Regions from separate parts of the Xenorhabdus ishibashii genome, predicted to be linked through region 1. Evidence: predicted binding sites of a transcription regulator. Region 1 holds the regulator's gene; the other holds the start of a gene.
What was found. The regulator LexA, encoded in region 1, represses DNA repair genes until DNA is damaged. The targets are predictions, from matches to a motif close to TNCTGTATGTACATACAGNA.
Positions count from the first base shown of each region.

Region 2: dinB (DNA polymerase IV) is a predicted target of LexA. The motif match lies at 1,326-1,345, and genes of this name have one in related genera.

Region 1 is NZ_NJAK01000001.1:1,077,569-1,085,690, forward strand. It holds gene Xish_RS05055 (PDDEXK family nuclease) at 1-314, opposite strand, end outside; gene Xish_RS05060 (DUF1266 domain-containing protein) at 344-1,405, opposite strand; gene zur (zinc uptake transcriptional repressor Zur) at 1,871-2,383, shown strand; gene lexA (transcriptional repressor LexA) at 2,532-3,149, opposite strand; gene Xish_RS05075 (diacylglycerol kinase) at 3,268-3,639, opposite strand; gene plsB (glycerol-3-phosphate 1-O-acyltransferase PlsB) at 3,777-6,245, shown strand; partial or broken gene ubiA (4-hydroxybenzoate octaprenyltransferase) at 6,319-7,172, opposite strand; gene ubiC (chorismate lyase) at 7,220-7,732, opposite strand; gene pgi (glucose-6-phosphate isomerase) at 7,911-8,122, opposite strand, start outside.
Region 2 is NZ_NJAK01000001.1:2,747,586-2,755,707, reverse strand. It holds gene pepD (beta-Ala-His dipeptidase) at 1-187, shown strand, start outside; gene dinB (DNA polymerase IV) at 250-1,305, opposite strand; gene Xish_RS13115 (multidrug effflux MFS transporter) at 1,687-2,925, shown strand; gene Xish_RS13110 (ATP-binding cassette domain-containing protein) at 2,931-5,219, shown strand; gene Xish_RS13105 (chorismate-binding protein) at 5,299-7,326, opposite strand; gene Xish_RS13100 (isochorismatase family protein) at 7,374-8,006, opposite strand; gene Xish_RS13095 (2,3-dihydro-2,3-dihydroxybenzoate dehydrogenase) at 8,031-8,122, opposite strand, start outside.

The sequences.
Region 1 (8,122 bases):
TGAAGTTCCATATGACCACCATCGTCATCCCGTTTAAGCTCGATAACGACGAGATTGGCAGACTTATCGATACCAAGTAAATCAAGACGGCGATTAGAGCCAACAAAGTGACTATATTCTTCAGCAATCACTAATGTATCTGGGCTGATGGCTTCAATTTGTGATTTTAAAAAGCGCTGAATGTCTTGTCGTTCTTTCAGCTTTTCTGCTTCAAATGAAGTCATTTCAACTTTTATTAACGAATCCTGTGCTAACTCATATATTGCCATGTTTGTACTTACACTATATTTCTTGTTATTGTTCCTTTGTGCCATATAGTATACATAACTATCCCTACAGGCTATTAATGCAAGACACGAATTTCAATATGGTTATTATCCTCATCCATTACTTCATCGTCGTCGAGTGAACCTTCCATTTGTTGATCGCGCAATATGGAATTTACAACATCAGCAAAACCATCTTTCATATATTGCTCCATAAAAATACCTTTCGGGTTTGGCCAAGGTAATTTAGCCATCGGCCAGTCACAATACTCTTTGTAAAACAAAAATTCTTTCAGGCGCCCTTTTACTTTGTCAAAATCCCGACTCCAGTAAGCATTACCTAACCGATAATTCGTGTAGAATTCATCAAAGCTGCCAAAAATTTCATAAACATAATCGGCTGTTTTGAGTATATTTTTCCACGCCGTTGCTTCACTAATATAGCCCGCAGCAAAACAATTTCGGCTGAGTACAATCGCCCGCCAAAGATCAAACCCCCAAAGTAAGGCGGGAGGGCGTCCATTAATTGAACGAGAACATTGCTGTACATATTCCTCTGGCTCTTCAATTAAACTGCCAAGTACCTTAAACATGTCCCCATCGGTAAAAACTGCATCAACCGCAAAACGCTCTGAGTGCATTCCCGCCCATAAATTATGCAATATTTTCCAATAATCTTTTTCATCAAGTATTCCCCAATCTTTATAGATCCGAGATTGGTGAGGTTCTGCATCTGATAAAGGTAAGATACGATATTGGTAATTATCGTGGGAAACACGGCTTTTTAAAGGGTAATGCTCTAATGTTTCTATCCAAAAACCATCGTAATAACAACTAATTATATGCAATCGCAATGCCTGACGCTTTTCTTCCGGCAAAACAGAACACTTTGCCTGTAAGTAATAACGTTTCTGTTCGGTAATCGGGAGATTTTTGATGCGTTGGAAACTATAAATAGAGAAATATATCCCAAGTAAGCTCAAGCCAATTAAGCTAGCCCAAAGTATATATCCCTTTGAAGGTACGTTATTAACATCAAAGATCAGTATCGTTACTCCGACAGATAATACACTCAGAAAAAGTGTTGCAATCCAAAGAACACCTAAACCCACTACCTGAATAGGTTTGAGAAATGTCACCCTTTTTCTTTCCTTAAGGATATTTTTGATTATCCGAAAGCCATTAACAGGAAATCTTCTATTATTCGGGTGGTTTTGCAATAATTCTTTCATTTTTAATCCATTAATTAAATAAGATGTATTTAGAATATTTAAAATACCATTTCCGTTGTTAATTATGAATAAACTATATTTAACTACATGTAGTTTCAATCCAAGAAACATAATTATTCAAATCAATCAACTTGATCTCGCAGATATTATCCAATATTTTCAACTTTATTTTCTCCGTTTTTTAGCCCATTTTATTGTTCTTATCCACGGATTAACTTTATTTTCAAGTATCTCATCATGACAAGATAACCACTCTTTTTCACGGGTATATTACACATCAGACGAGAACTGAACATCATATCGATACCACTCTCAGGTTAAAAAACATGATAACATTAAAGTCATTAGCATCGTGTAGGTGTGAGAGGTGTAATGAAAACTATCAATCAAAAAAAGTTATTGGCACAGGCTGAAGCAATCTGCCTGTCAAGAGGGGTTCGTTTGACACCTCAACGCCTTGAAATTCTTCGTTTAATCACTGAACAGCCTAGTGCGATAAGCGCTTATGATCTGCTGGATTTATTGCGTGAAGTCGAGCCACAAGCCAAGCCTCCAACGGTTTATCGTGGATTGGAGTTTCTGCTGGAACAAGGCTTTATTCACAAAATAGAATCCACAAACAGCTATGTGCTGTGTCATCATTTTGAAGAGCCATGTCATACTTCGGCAATGTTTATCTGTGAATTTTGTGGTTCGGTAACCGAAAAGGATGCAAAGGATATTGAATCAGCTATTCAACAGTTAGCTCAGGGTACGGGATTTCACTTGCGAAATAGTGTGATAGAAGTTCATGGTATGTGTTCTTCCTGCCATGAGATTGAATCCTGCACAAAGCGTGATACATGCCAGCACAATCATTCGGTTGAAGAAAATAAAAAGAAATAAGAAAAAACGCTTGAGGCCAAATTGAGTAATGAGGCGGTCATAACTGATATAATCATATATTTTCAGGTTCCCGCTAAACTTAAGTTTAACGGGTTTTGGGAAAAATGACCGCCCCAGAATGGCAAACTGCAATCATCCGCCTTTACAATCAGAACCAGTCTCCGCTACGAATAACGCCAACGGCCAATCCTTCAATAGTGAAATTCTGTTCGCTCAAATCAACAACAATGGGTTTAAATTCCGGATTCTCAGCAATCAGTTCAATTTTGTTTCCTGTTTGTCTGAAGCGTTTTACTGTAACTTCATCTTCAATCCGCGCCACAATGACTTGCCCATTATGAACATCCTGGGTTTTATGCACAGCCAGTAAATCTCCGTCCATAATCCCAATGTCTTTCATGGACATACCACTGACACGTAACAGAAAATCAGCGCTTGGTTTGAATAATTCAGGATCAACCTTATAGTGACTTTCGATGTGTTCCTGAGCCAGCAGTGGTTCCCCAGCAGCAACACGACCGATCAACGGCAATCCTGCCCCTGCATCTTGCTCTTCAAGCAGCAAACGGATACCTCTGGATGCACCAGAGATAATCTCTATCACCCCTTTACGCGCAAGTGCCTTTAAATGCTCTTCTGCTGCGTTAGGTGAACGAAAACCAAGACGCGCTGCAATTTCAGCACGTGTTGGTGGCATACCCGTTTGCGAAATATGGTCACGCACCAAGTCATAGACTTGCTGCTGCCTGGCAGTTAATGCTTTCATTTCGCCCCCTGTTTGTTTATACAGTCAAGCTGTGAGTATATACAGGTAAAATCGAATTGGGAACCTGTCAGCATGTAAAAGCAGCTAAATAACGTATTTGATGAAAAAATACGCCACCTCAGCGCACAAAATGCGACCAAAAGATCATTCCCCAAGTGAACAGCGCCAAGAGTATGGTGAGCAATACAGCCGCTGACCCCATATCTTTCGCTCTACCTGATAATTCATGATATTCACTACCGATGCGATCCACGACTGCTTCTATGGCACTATTGAGGATTTCGACAATGACCACCAGCATAACAGAACCAATCAGGAGGAGCCTCTCAAGTAAGCCAATGTCTAAAGAAAATGCAATGATGATCGCAAATATGGCAGCAATTGCTTCTTGCCGGAATGCCGCTTCATTTTGCCATGCTGCCTTGATTCCTTTCGCCGAATATCCAGCCGCTTTAATGATGCGGCTCAAACCTGTTGATTGATTTGCCATAAAAATTTTCTTTAATGAACTTAATAATTGTATGGTTATATAACTTTTAGCTCTTATTATTGTCTTATTTCCACAGATCTCAAAACCTGTTTCTGGTATCCTTGCGATGCATTGCTAACAAGAGGCTTAAAGCAGTTATGTCAGGTTGGCGTAAAATATATTATAAATTATTGAATTTACCACTAAAATTATTAGTAAAAAGTAAACTAATCCCTACGGATCCCATTGCGGAACTGCGTCTTGATACGACTCGGCCTATTTTGTACATATTGCCGTATCACTCAAAAACAGACTTATTGACTCTACGTCAACAATGTCTGGCGCAAGATTTGCCTGATCCGTTAAATCCTTTGGAAATTGGTGACACACAGCTTCCTAGTTGTGTCTTTATCGATAACGGACCACGTGTATTCCGTTGTTATGCGCCAAAACATGAATCTGTGAGAATTTTTCACTCTTATCTGGACTTGCATCATAATAATCCCGATCTGGATATCCAGATGGTGCCAGTTTCCGTCATGTTTGGTCGCTCCCCAGGACGCGAAGGGCAAGAAGGGCATACAACCCCACAATTACGTTTGCTAAATGGCGTGCAGAAGTTTTTTGCGATCTTATGGCTTGGACGCGATAGTTTTGTCCGTTTCTCCACACCTGTGTCTTTACGCCGTATGGCCGATGAACATGGTACAGATAATATCATCGCCAATAAGCTCGCCCGTGTGGCTAGAATGCACTATTCCCGCCAACGTCTTGCGGCTGTTGGGCCTCGTTTGCCTGCCAGACAAGATCTGTTCAACAAGTTACTGACATCAAAAGCAATAGAAAAAGCGATTGCTGATGAAGCTCGTAGCAAGAAAATTTCTCCAGAAAAGGCCAAGCAGAACGCCATCAATATGCTGGAAGAGATTGCGGCAGATTTTTCCTATGAAACAGTACGCTTGACCGATCGGGTTTTAAGTTGGACCTGGAACCGTTTGTATCAAGGCATCAATGTTCATAACGCCGAGCGAGTTCGCCAGTTGGCACAAGACGGCCATGAACTGGTTTATGTTCCATGTCATCGTAGCCATATGGACTACCTTTTGCTCTCTTATGTACTCTATCACCAAGGGCTGGTTCCACCGCACATTGCGGCGGGCATTAACCTGAATTTCTGGCCTGCCGGCCCGATATTCCGTCGTCTCGGAGCGTTCTTTATCCGCCGCACGTTTAAAGGCAATAAGCTCTATTCAACCATCTTTCGTGAATATCTTGGTGAATTGTTTACCCGCGGTTATTCGGTTGAATACTTTGTCGAAGGAGGACGCTCCCGTACCGGCCGTTTGCTTGATCCCAAAACGGGTACGCTCTCCATGACCTTGCAAGCCATGCTACGAGGGGAGTCTCGTCCAATCACGATTGTGCCTATCTATATCGGTTATGAACATGTGATGGAAGTGGCAACTTATGCTAAAGAGCTGCGCGGTGCAACCAAGGAAAAAGAAGGCTTTTTCCAGATGGTGCGCGGGTTGCGCAAATTACGTAATCTGGGACAAGGTTACGTTAATTTCGGTGAACCGATCCCGTTGATACAATACCTGAACCAGCATGTACCAGAATGGCGTGACTCCATTGACCCAATAGAATCTCAGCGTCCAACATGGCTGACTCCAACAGTCAGTAAATTGGCTGACAATATTATGGTCAATATCAATAATGCTGCCGCAGCCAATGCTATCAATTTATGCACTACGGCATTATTGTCATCACGTCAGCGAGCACTTACTCGTGAACAACTTATTGAACAGTTAGATTGCTATCTGCAATTACTGCGTAATGTGCCTTACACTGACGATATCACTGTGCCAAACCAAACAGCAGAAGAGTTGCTAGATCATGCTCTTATGATGAATAAGTTTGAAGTCGAGAAGGACGGTCTAGGAGATATTATTATCCTGCCACGTGAAAGCGCGGTATTGATGACTTATTATCGTAATAATATCCAGCACTTATTGATCCTACCATCCTTGATTACCAGCATTGTTATGCATCACCGCCGTATCAGTCGCAGTGAATTGCTTAGACAGGTAGCGCTGATTTATCCGCTGATCAAGCAGGAACTTTTCATGCGTTACAGTAAGGAAACGCTCTCCGACGTCGTCAATACCTTGATTGATGAGCTGGCACGCCAAGGCCTTATCTGCAACAAAGAGCAAGGTATGCTGGTACTGAATCCTGCACGTATTCGCCCACTGCAATTGCTGGCAGCCGGCATCAGGGAAACGCTGCAACGTTATGCTATTACGCTCTCTTTGTTGAATGCTACCCCTGAAATCAGCCGTGGTGTACTGGAAAAAGAGAGCAGGATGCTGGCACAACGTCTGTCAGTTCTGCATGGCATCAATGCGCCGGAGTTCTTTGACAAGGCAGTTTTTGCTTGCTCGGTCAATACACTACGCGAAGAAGGTTATATTCAAGACAGCGGCGATATGATTACAACCAGTGCTCAGGAACTCTATCATGTATTGAGTGAGCTAATGTCACCTGAAATTCGCTTGACGATTGAAAGTGTCAGTATGCCACCAGAACAGAATGAACCTGTACAGATAGCGCAAGATCAACCATAACGATGCCAAACTGGTTATGGAAGCAAGAAATTAACGGGCGGATAAACGCCCGTTATATTAAAGCTACGCCATACTAGATATAGCTAAAAAAGATGCCGAGGAATAGAACTAAACCAACGTAGTTATTGTTCATAAATGACTGAAAACAGGCAGATCTTTCCCGATTTGTGATCAGTTTCTGCTGATAAACGAATAATGCTGTTGCCAGCAATACTGTCCAATAATATATTCCCCCAGATTCGCTATCCCACCAACTAAGACCAATATGCCCAGCATGATGAATTGCAGAATGCCAATTATCAGTTTATCAAAGCGTCCGAAAAGCACAGCGGTCGATTTCACGCCAATTTTCAGGTCATCGTTACGATCAACCATTGCATACTGCGTATCATAAATTACAGACCAAATAATATTGGCGAAAAATAGTAGCCAGCATTCTAATGGTAAGGACTCACTTACTGCGGAAAATGCCATAGGAATTGACCAGCCGTAAGCAGCACCTAACACAACTTGTGGCAAGTGACTAACGCGCTTGACAAAAGGGTAAATCCACGCCAGTGCCAGACCAACAACCGACAATGCAATTGTCATTTTATTCAGTGTCAGAACCAGCGCAAAAGAAATGAGTATCAGTGTGGCAAACAAGATTTTGCTTTCTTTTTCGGTAACATCCCCACTGGGAAGAGGACGAGATTTTGTCCGTTCTACATACCCATCAAATTTTCTGTCTGCGAAATCATTAATGCAACATCCCGCCGCGCGCATGAAAAACACACCGAGAGTAAACACTAACCCTATGTGCAAATCTGGCATACCTTTTGTGGCGATCCACAATGCCCAATATGTTGGCCATAATAGTAATAATGTGCCAATGGGTTTATCGATACGCATTAAACGGCAATAAGCACGCCATTTATTCCGCGTCATACTGACCTTCAATCTATTTCTCCCCTTTAGTTCTGTGGAACTTAATTCTATTTATATACAGGTGAATTCGGTAAAAAAACCTCTGTGAGCAGCAGTGGCTTGCCCGACAGCCTCAATAAAGAACGGCGTGCCCAACGCTCGCCCTGCCGGCCTATTTGAATATAATCTCGTGTTAAATTATTACCACTAAAAAGATAACGTCCAAGAGGAACAGTTCCCACATCCACCAATTTTTCATCTGGGCCAGTGAGGGTTTCCTCAGGAATAACTGTGCGTCCCAAAAGCCACGGGATGTTATCCCCATACAAGACAATTTCACGTAACCAATATTTTTCACTTACAGGTAAGTGCTCACTTTCATCATTTAACTCTTCCAGAGTGATAAAATTCTCCCTAAAAGGAGCAACCGATACATGCTGGCAATGTTGTTCAAAGCGATGTGTCATAGAGCCTACTTCCATCAGCCAATCTAAAACAGATCCAGGCAGAAGGTCAGTCTCATTTGATGATAACCAGTGGATGGGGGTTGAATTTAATATTGTGTCATCTGCCATTATTATTTTCCCATTGCGGGGAATATCAATTTCCCCGACAGCACAACGAATGGGGAGTGAGGATATCATGTTGCAGACCAATAAAATTAAAAGTTGATAACAAATTATGTAAATCACAAAAAAACTCACCTTAATAACTATTGTTATTAAGGTGAGAAAATATTAGATAATATGGAGGTTCAGATTAACGCCACTCTTTAAATTGGTTAATCAGGCCATTTGTGGAACTGTCATGGCTAGTTACAACTTCTGCATCGTGCAGTTCAGGCAGAATACGATTCGCCAATTGTTTGCCCAATTCTACACCCCATTGATCAAATGAGAAGATATTCAGAATGGCACCTTGAACAAAGATTTTATGTTCATACATCGCAATTAATGCTCCCAAACTGAATG
Region 2 (8,122 bases), 1.7 Mb from region 1:
TATGGTGATCCACGCCGGTTTAGAGTGTGGACTCTTCAAAAAACCGTATCCTGCTATGGACATGGTTTCTATCGGCCCAACCATTCGGGGTGCCCATTCCCCTGATGAGAAAGTACACATTAAAAGTGTCGGTCAATATTGGCAGCTACTCACTGCAATTCTAAAAGCTATTCCGGCTAAAGAATAATAGAAAGTTATACTGCCTCTCCCCTGCCATCTGCTTGTGGGGGAGATTGTGTTTTTTACACCTTACCATTCCAATAAAAGCTGGCGTTCCAGTTGTGGGTTTTGTAATGTCACATGCAGACCTACCAACCTGACTCCTCGCCCTTCCCTGCGTGTTTCCCAAGCCTGCCTGGCTATTTGAATCAGATCGTGTTTATCCAACATAGGGTGGACATGTTCCTGTGTTGTCAATTGAAAATCATCAAACTTTAATTTGATACCTTGGCGGGCAATGCGGAGATCAGGCTTTACCTTTTCCAGCCGTTTTTTCAGCTCAGGATAAAGTTTTTCAATCAGCTCCACACATTCATGCCATTGATGGATATCCTGCGCCAAAGTTCTTTCTACCCCAACCGATTTACGCAAGCGTTCCTGTGTAATTGGTCTTTCATCAATACCGTGACAGCGTTCCCAAAGTGACAATCCAAACTTACCCAAACTTTTTATTAGTATCAGCTTGTCATAACGTTGCACATCAGAACAGGTTTCCAATCCCATGTCTGATAAACGCTTGGCTGTGACTTTTCCGACACCAGGAATTTTGCGTAATGGCAATGAGTTAACAAAAGCCTCTACTTGTTCAGGAGAAATAACATATTGCCCATTGGGTTTATTGATATCAGAAGCAATTTTGGCTAAAAACCTGACGGGTGCAACGCCTGCGGAAGCGGTTAACTGCAATTCATCAAAAATTATCTGACGAATTTCTTGAGCAATCAACGTGGCAGAACCGTGACAATAATGGCAATTCGTCACATCCAAATAGGCTTCATCTAAAGAAAGAGGTTCAATCAATTCAGTGTAACGGGAAAAAATTTGGCGGATATGTTGAGATATTTCTTTATAATGCGCCATTCTGCCAGGAATAACTTTCAATTGGGGGCAAAGCTTTAATGCCATGGCGGTGGACATCGCACTATGCACCCCAAAACGACGGGCAGGGTAATTTGCCGTGCTAATTACCCCCCTTCGATCAGCGCTCCCGCCAACTGCAACCGGAATATCGCGAAGGGAAGGATTATCCCGCATTTCGATGGCAGCAAAAAAGCAATCCATATCAATATGAATAATTTTTCGCATCTGCTCTCCCCATGCCAAACAACTGTATAAATATACAGAAAGAGATCATGAAACTCTAGCTAATTTTTCAGCAAAAATTCAACAAATTGATTTCTTGGATATCCTTATAGGATAAAAATAATTTCCATTTTGAAATCAAATTTACCCTAAGCCATAGATTTTATGCTATCTTATATTACGATGAAAATGACAACAAAAAACAATAAATATAATAAATAACATATTCTTACAACAATTACCTCATCTAATCAAAAAGGTTGAATAGGATTCAATATCGCATGGATTTTGTCAGCACCACGAAGAGTATAATTTCTATTTTGAAATCATTTTTTTGCGGTGTTATAGTCTTCATAATATTTTTATTATCCGAGATGAATGACAGTGAAAAAATCAGAAAACACAATAAGTAACAGTTATTTAAATCAAACCGCTTCACCTAACCAAAAGAGTGAACTGGGATTCAAACTTGTTCTGGTTCTGGGAATGTTGAGTGCCATTGGCGCTCTTTCAACCGACATATACCTTCCTTTATTCCCCGCCATGTCACATGCACTAGTCACGACTCAGGCTGGTATTCAATTAAGTCTAACTTCCTTTATGGCGGGTCTTGCAATTGGACAATTAATCATTGGTCCCTGGTCGGATGCTATTGGCAGGAGAAAACTGTTATTAGGTGGCATGATTTTGCTAACTGTAGCATCAATTGCTTGTTCATTATCTGCAAATATTGAGATGTTAATCATTAGCCGCTTTTTTCAAGGTGCTGGTGGCGCATCAGGTATTGTTCTGACACGAGCCATTGTTTCCGACCTCAGTTTCGGTAACAAAGCCGCTTACTATTTCAATCTAATGCTGGCAATACAAGGTGCAGCACCAATAGTTGCTCCATTGATAGGAGGAATTGCTGCTTATTTCCCGTGGCAGGTTGTATTTATCTTTATGGCGGTTATTTCACTGATAATTACCACCTTAACGTTCGTTTATGTACCGGAAAGTTTACCGGATAAATCAGCATCTGGTGGCAATAAGAACAGTCTGGTTAAGCAATTTTTAAAACTGTTCAAAAATAGAACCTATATGGGATATACCCTAATATTCTCCTCTACTTTTGGGGCACTGTTTGCCTATATTTCAGCATCACCTTTTATATACCAGTCCATGTTTAAATTCAGTCCTGGATTTTTTTCCATTGTATTTGCGATTAATGCCGGAATTATGATGTTCAGCAGCATACTGAGTGCCCGATGGGTTGAGCGGTTCGGTGCCAGAACGCTTGTCATAATTGGTGTTGTAACCACTTTCGTCTTAGCTTGTTTGCTACTGATTGTGAATTATCTCAGCCTCTATCAGCTTGAGTTAACGACGGCAATTTTCATGATGCTTATGTTTACGATGGCATTTATTTTTGGCAATGCAGCTAGTTTAGCATTAACAGCAGTTCCTGATGTAAGAGGGGCTGGCTCTGCTATCCTCGGTGCTCTTCAATTTGGCGCGGCTTCTTTGACGGCATTTTTAACTGGTCTTGGCAAATCTGTGTCTCTGTTTCCTATATCTATTGTATTAATCGGCTGTGGGATTATCACTCTCTTTTCCCTGATGTTAGTGCGTGTAAGGAGATAAATGAAATGAGAAATCATGAACAAAACACTATTGTAATTCGTGGTGCAAGGCAAAATAACCTTAAGAGTATTGATTTACGTATTCCTAAGAATGTCATCACTGTGTTCACTGGTGTTTCTGGTTCAGGTAAAAGCTCTCTTGTATTCGGTACAATTGCTGCGGAATCCCAAAGACAGCTCAATGATACTTTTCCGCCTTATATTCGGCATCGGTTACCGTACTATGGTCAGCCTGATGTCGATGAGATAAATAACCTTACCACCGCGATTATCATTAACCAAAGGCGGATTGGGGAAAATGTCCGCTCGACGGTGGGTACAGCATCAGATATTTATACTTTATTGCGCCTTTTGTTTTCCCGAATCGGTAAACCCTTTGTCGGGTATTCCAACATTTTCTCTTTCAACCACCCATCAGGTATGTGCCCCAATTGTGAGGGGCTGGGCATTGCCAGTACGATAGATGTAAAAAAACTGCTGAATGAAGACAAATCTCTGAATGAAGGTGCAATCGCATATTCCTCATTTGCACCAGGCACCTGGCGGTGGCGCCGATATGTTCATTCGGGGTTGTTTGATAATAATAAGAAAATCGCCGATTATTCGACAGAAGAACGCCAGCTTTTGCTTTACGCGGATAACATTGCACCGACCACCCCATCCCCTGACTGGCCTAAATCTGCCCGATTTGAAGGACTCATTCCCAGATTCACGCGCAGTTATCTTGTAAAAGATAACAAAGAGTACCAAAGTGAAGAATTTCGGAATATTGTTTCAATGAAACAGTGTCCTGCCTGTCATGGACAGAGACTTAATAAACAGATCCTGTCATGCTCAATTCAGGGTAAAAGTATCGGTGATTGTGTCGATATGCCGATTATAGCGCTGAGCCAGTTTATCGCAACACTGGTTGCTCCTTCAGTGAGCACGCTAATTGATGCCTTAAAAGAACGTTTAGCCTCAATGTGCTCTGTCGGTCTGGGATATCTAAACCTTAACCGTTCAACCCCAACATTATCAGGTGGAGAGTCGCAACGATTAAAAATGGTGCGACATTTAGGCAGCAGTCTCACCGGAATGACTTATATCATTGATGAACCCAGCACCGGATTACATCCCGCCGATATAGCAAAACTTAATACACTGATTCAGCAATTACGTGACAAGGGCAACACTATCTTGATGGTCGAACATGACCCGGATGTCATTAAAATCGCAGATCATGTCATTGATTTAGGCCCCTGTGCAGGTGATAACGGTGGAATTATCACTTATCAGGGCAATCTGAGTGGGTTACGAGCCTCTGGCACATTAACAGGAAAATATCTGTCTCAAACAACCCGCCTTAATCGAAATCCCGAAAAACCACTTGGTTATATCTCTGTCAGAAACGCAACACTACATAATCTTAAAGAGATATCGATAGAGGTTCCGCTGGGAATAATGCTTGCTGTCAGTGGCGTAGCAGGCTCCGGAAAAAGCTCCTTAATTATGGGAGAGGTTGTTCCTCAATGTACAAATGCGGTTGTTATCGACCAAAAACCCATTCATACCTCGAAACGCTCACATATTGCATCGTGGAGCGGTATTTTTGAACACATCCGAGAGCGTTTTGCGCTGGCTAATCACGTGGATAAATCGTGGTTTTCCCCCAATGCGAAGGGCGGATGTCCGGAATGCAAAGGATTAGGCGTGATTGAAACCGATTTGGCTTTTATGGATTCGATATCCTTGCCTTGTGAAGCTTGTCAGGGGCAAAAATTCAATAAAAAAACTTTAAATTATAAATATAAAGGAAAAATGATTGTTGAACTCATGAATATGAGTATTACTCAGGCAACAAATTTTTTTGCGGGAGACAGCCAGATCCAACCCACATTAGAGAATATTCAGAGTGTCGGGTTAGGTTATATGCGCCTCGGTGAATCGCTTGATCACCTGTCTGGGGGAGAGTGTCAAAGACTGAAACTGGCATCTTACCTTAACAATAAAGGTGACGTGTATGTCTTTGATGAACCGACAACCGGTCTTCATCCTTCTGATGTGGAGGTACTTATTACGTTGTTTCGCCGCCTTGTCGAACAGGGAAACTCTGTTTTGATCATTGAACACAATATAGAAGTTATTGCAGAAGCGGATTGGATTATTGATTTAGGTGAAGGCGCAGGGACTGAGGGTGGTCAGGTGATGTTCAGTGGCACACCACAGGCGATGTTTGAAGAGGGTAATTCATTGACCGCAGATTATTTACGTCAACATTGTCGCTCAATAAAACCAGAAAAAATAAAATGCTAATTAATTAAGCGGGACAACCAAGTGTATTCTTCAGCATGTTACATAGATTGTCCCAACAAAGACTCACGATCCTTTTCTTTTAACACATTGATTTTTTAAAAAACTCACCTTCACATCCTATAGAATTATTAATCATCCAATTATAAATAGGAAATGCATCAATAGTTAAAAATGATTCGTTATGGAACTGTATTGATGCCACATTATTAGATTTCAATGCAATAATTTCACTTTTACCTAATCGTTCAAGATAAACCAATCGATTATATTTTGGCGTAAACCAGTGCGGTAATTTGTGCATCGCGGCAAAACTATTATAAAACCCGACATGACAGGTTATATGCTCAATGGCTACTTTATATTGCATTCCTTGTCGTGTTTTGGGAAGCCGTTTGATGGGCAAACCAAATTCAGCACAAATAAGTTGATGCCCCAGACAGGTTCCAATTAGTGGTAAATTCTGTTTTAAACGATTTGTAATCAATGCCCGTCCCGTTGCCATCTTGTCATGACTGACAGCGTTCGGGTCTCCTGGACCTGGACCAATAAACAGAATATCTGTTTTACCTGAATTCATTAATTGCGGCAAACGTGCCCCAGACTCAGACCATGAAACGATCGTTACATTATGCCCGATATAACGTAACTGGTAAGCAATCATCTCAGTAAATGAGTCCTCCATATCAATGAGCGTAATGGAAGGAAGACAATTGGGTGCCAATGCTATTTTTTTAGAATTATCTAACCAGAAAGAAGAAACTTTATGATTACGCTGCTGTAATATTGCAACGATATTACTCAACACAGGTTCAGATAATTGGGTACTAATGGTTGAATTAATGTTTTTTTTCTCATCAAAAAAAGAACTCATTAAACCTCTCAATTTTGCTTTGGTCTCTTCAGCTTCATTTTTCGGAGTTGAATCACGAACAATTGTTGCTCCTGATGTTAATCGGAAATGCCCATTTTTTGTAATATCAGCCGCGCGGATTAATATAGTGGAATCCAGATAGCGTTGGTTATTCTTAACACCAATCATACCGATAACACCACTGTAATAACCACGACCACGCTTTTCCCTGCGCTTAATGACCTGAGACGCATTTTGCACTGGGCTTCCAGTAACGGTTGGTGCAAACAACGACTCTTTCAGGATAGTTTGAATTGTTTGTGATGTTGAACCACGGATAAAATATTCCGTATGTGCAACCTGAGACATCATCTTTAATTGGGGACCAATCACCGTAATATCACTATCACATATACGGCTCATCATTTTCAGTTCTTCATCAACAACCATGAAAAGTTCATTTTGTTCCTTTTTGTCATCAACGAAGTAGTACAAAGCCTGTTCTATCTCTTTTTCTGGATATTTTAACGTGCCACTTATTGGATTCATGGTAACATCTTTACCATCCACCATAATATGTTGCTCCGGACTGCTACCGACAAAATAGCGGTCACCGGTATAAACAATCCATGTCCAATAAGAACCACATTCATTTATCAATAATTGATTAAATAGTGAGAGTACATCTTGTAATGAAAAATCTTCAATATCACCTTCTAAACTTCTCGATATAACGAAATTACTGCCTTCTCCGGCACTAATCTCATCATTGATCACCTGTTCTACAATCTGACTGTAATCCTCGTCTGTAACATCGAAATGTATATTAGCCGCTTTTATTGGCTTGCTACCCTCAATAAATCCCCAGTTATTTATTTGATAACGAGCTTGCGTCTCGACGTTCATGATAAGGACCGGTTCGTTGTCGTTATGGCATGCAAATCCCTTTTCAGCAATCTGATTGAATGGAATGATAATTAATTGAGAAGCGCTTAGCTCTTCAGCCGAAGTGATATCCACTGTGCAAAAACTGTCTGATTTCAATGAAAGAGTCGGTTCTAAAGAAATTGTATCTAGTGCTGAGAGTGAATGGCTGTATTCTATTTTCCCCTCAAGTAATAAAAACGAATCCTTAGCATCAGATAATGGGCGATAAATACAGGCAAAAGGTTTATTCGCCTTTATTAAACGGCTAAAGAGATTTTTCGCATCCTCTGATTGCAGATCTCCCTGTGGTAATTCTTTCAACAACATCATTCCCCCTTAGAATCTGTCTTATCAGGCTTTTTAGTTTCCCTGACGTATTATTTTCTTAGATTTGCAATGATTTGTTCCGTCGATGCCACTACGGCACATATTTCTGCTGCCATCTTCAATGCCTGGTGATGTTTTTCCTTTGAAAAATCCGCCACAGCATCTGAGACCAAGAAGGTTTCGATATCATGTGAATAAGCATCAATCGCGGTAGTCAGACATCCTATATGGGCATATACTCCACAAATGATCAGTTGATTGCGGTTCAAATCCCTTAAATGGTGTAACAGATTGGATTTAAAGAATGCACTGTAACGCCACTTAGTCAGTACAGTTTCATCTTTAGTGGGTGTCAGAAGCGGAATAATTTCCCGATGTTCATCTATTGCTTGCATGCCTTCACCCCATATATTTTTTAATAATCCGCGTTGTTCTGGCGTCATGCTGCCGGGCTGAGCGGTATAAAACACGGGAATATTAAAATTTCTGGCAACACTCAATAGCATACAGATGTTACTAATTACCCCATTTATCGGACTGGTTTCAGCCTCAAAAAAATCTACAAAGTATTTTTGCATGTCATGGATCAACAAAGCTGCGCGATGCCTATCTGGAAGCCAATTTGCTGTAGATTTGGGTAAATCAGCATCATTAGGCAATGAGTACGATAATATCTTTTCCATGTTATATCCCTTGCTGGCTATTCACTAACAGCTACCTAATGCCGCTCCACCATCTACCAGTAAAGTCGATAACGTTGTTTGACTGGATTCTTCACTTAGATAGAAACAAACAGCGG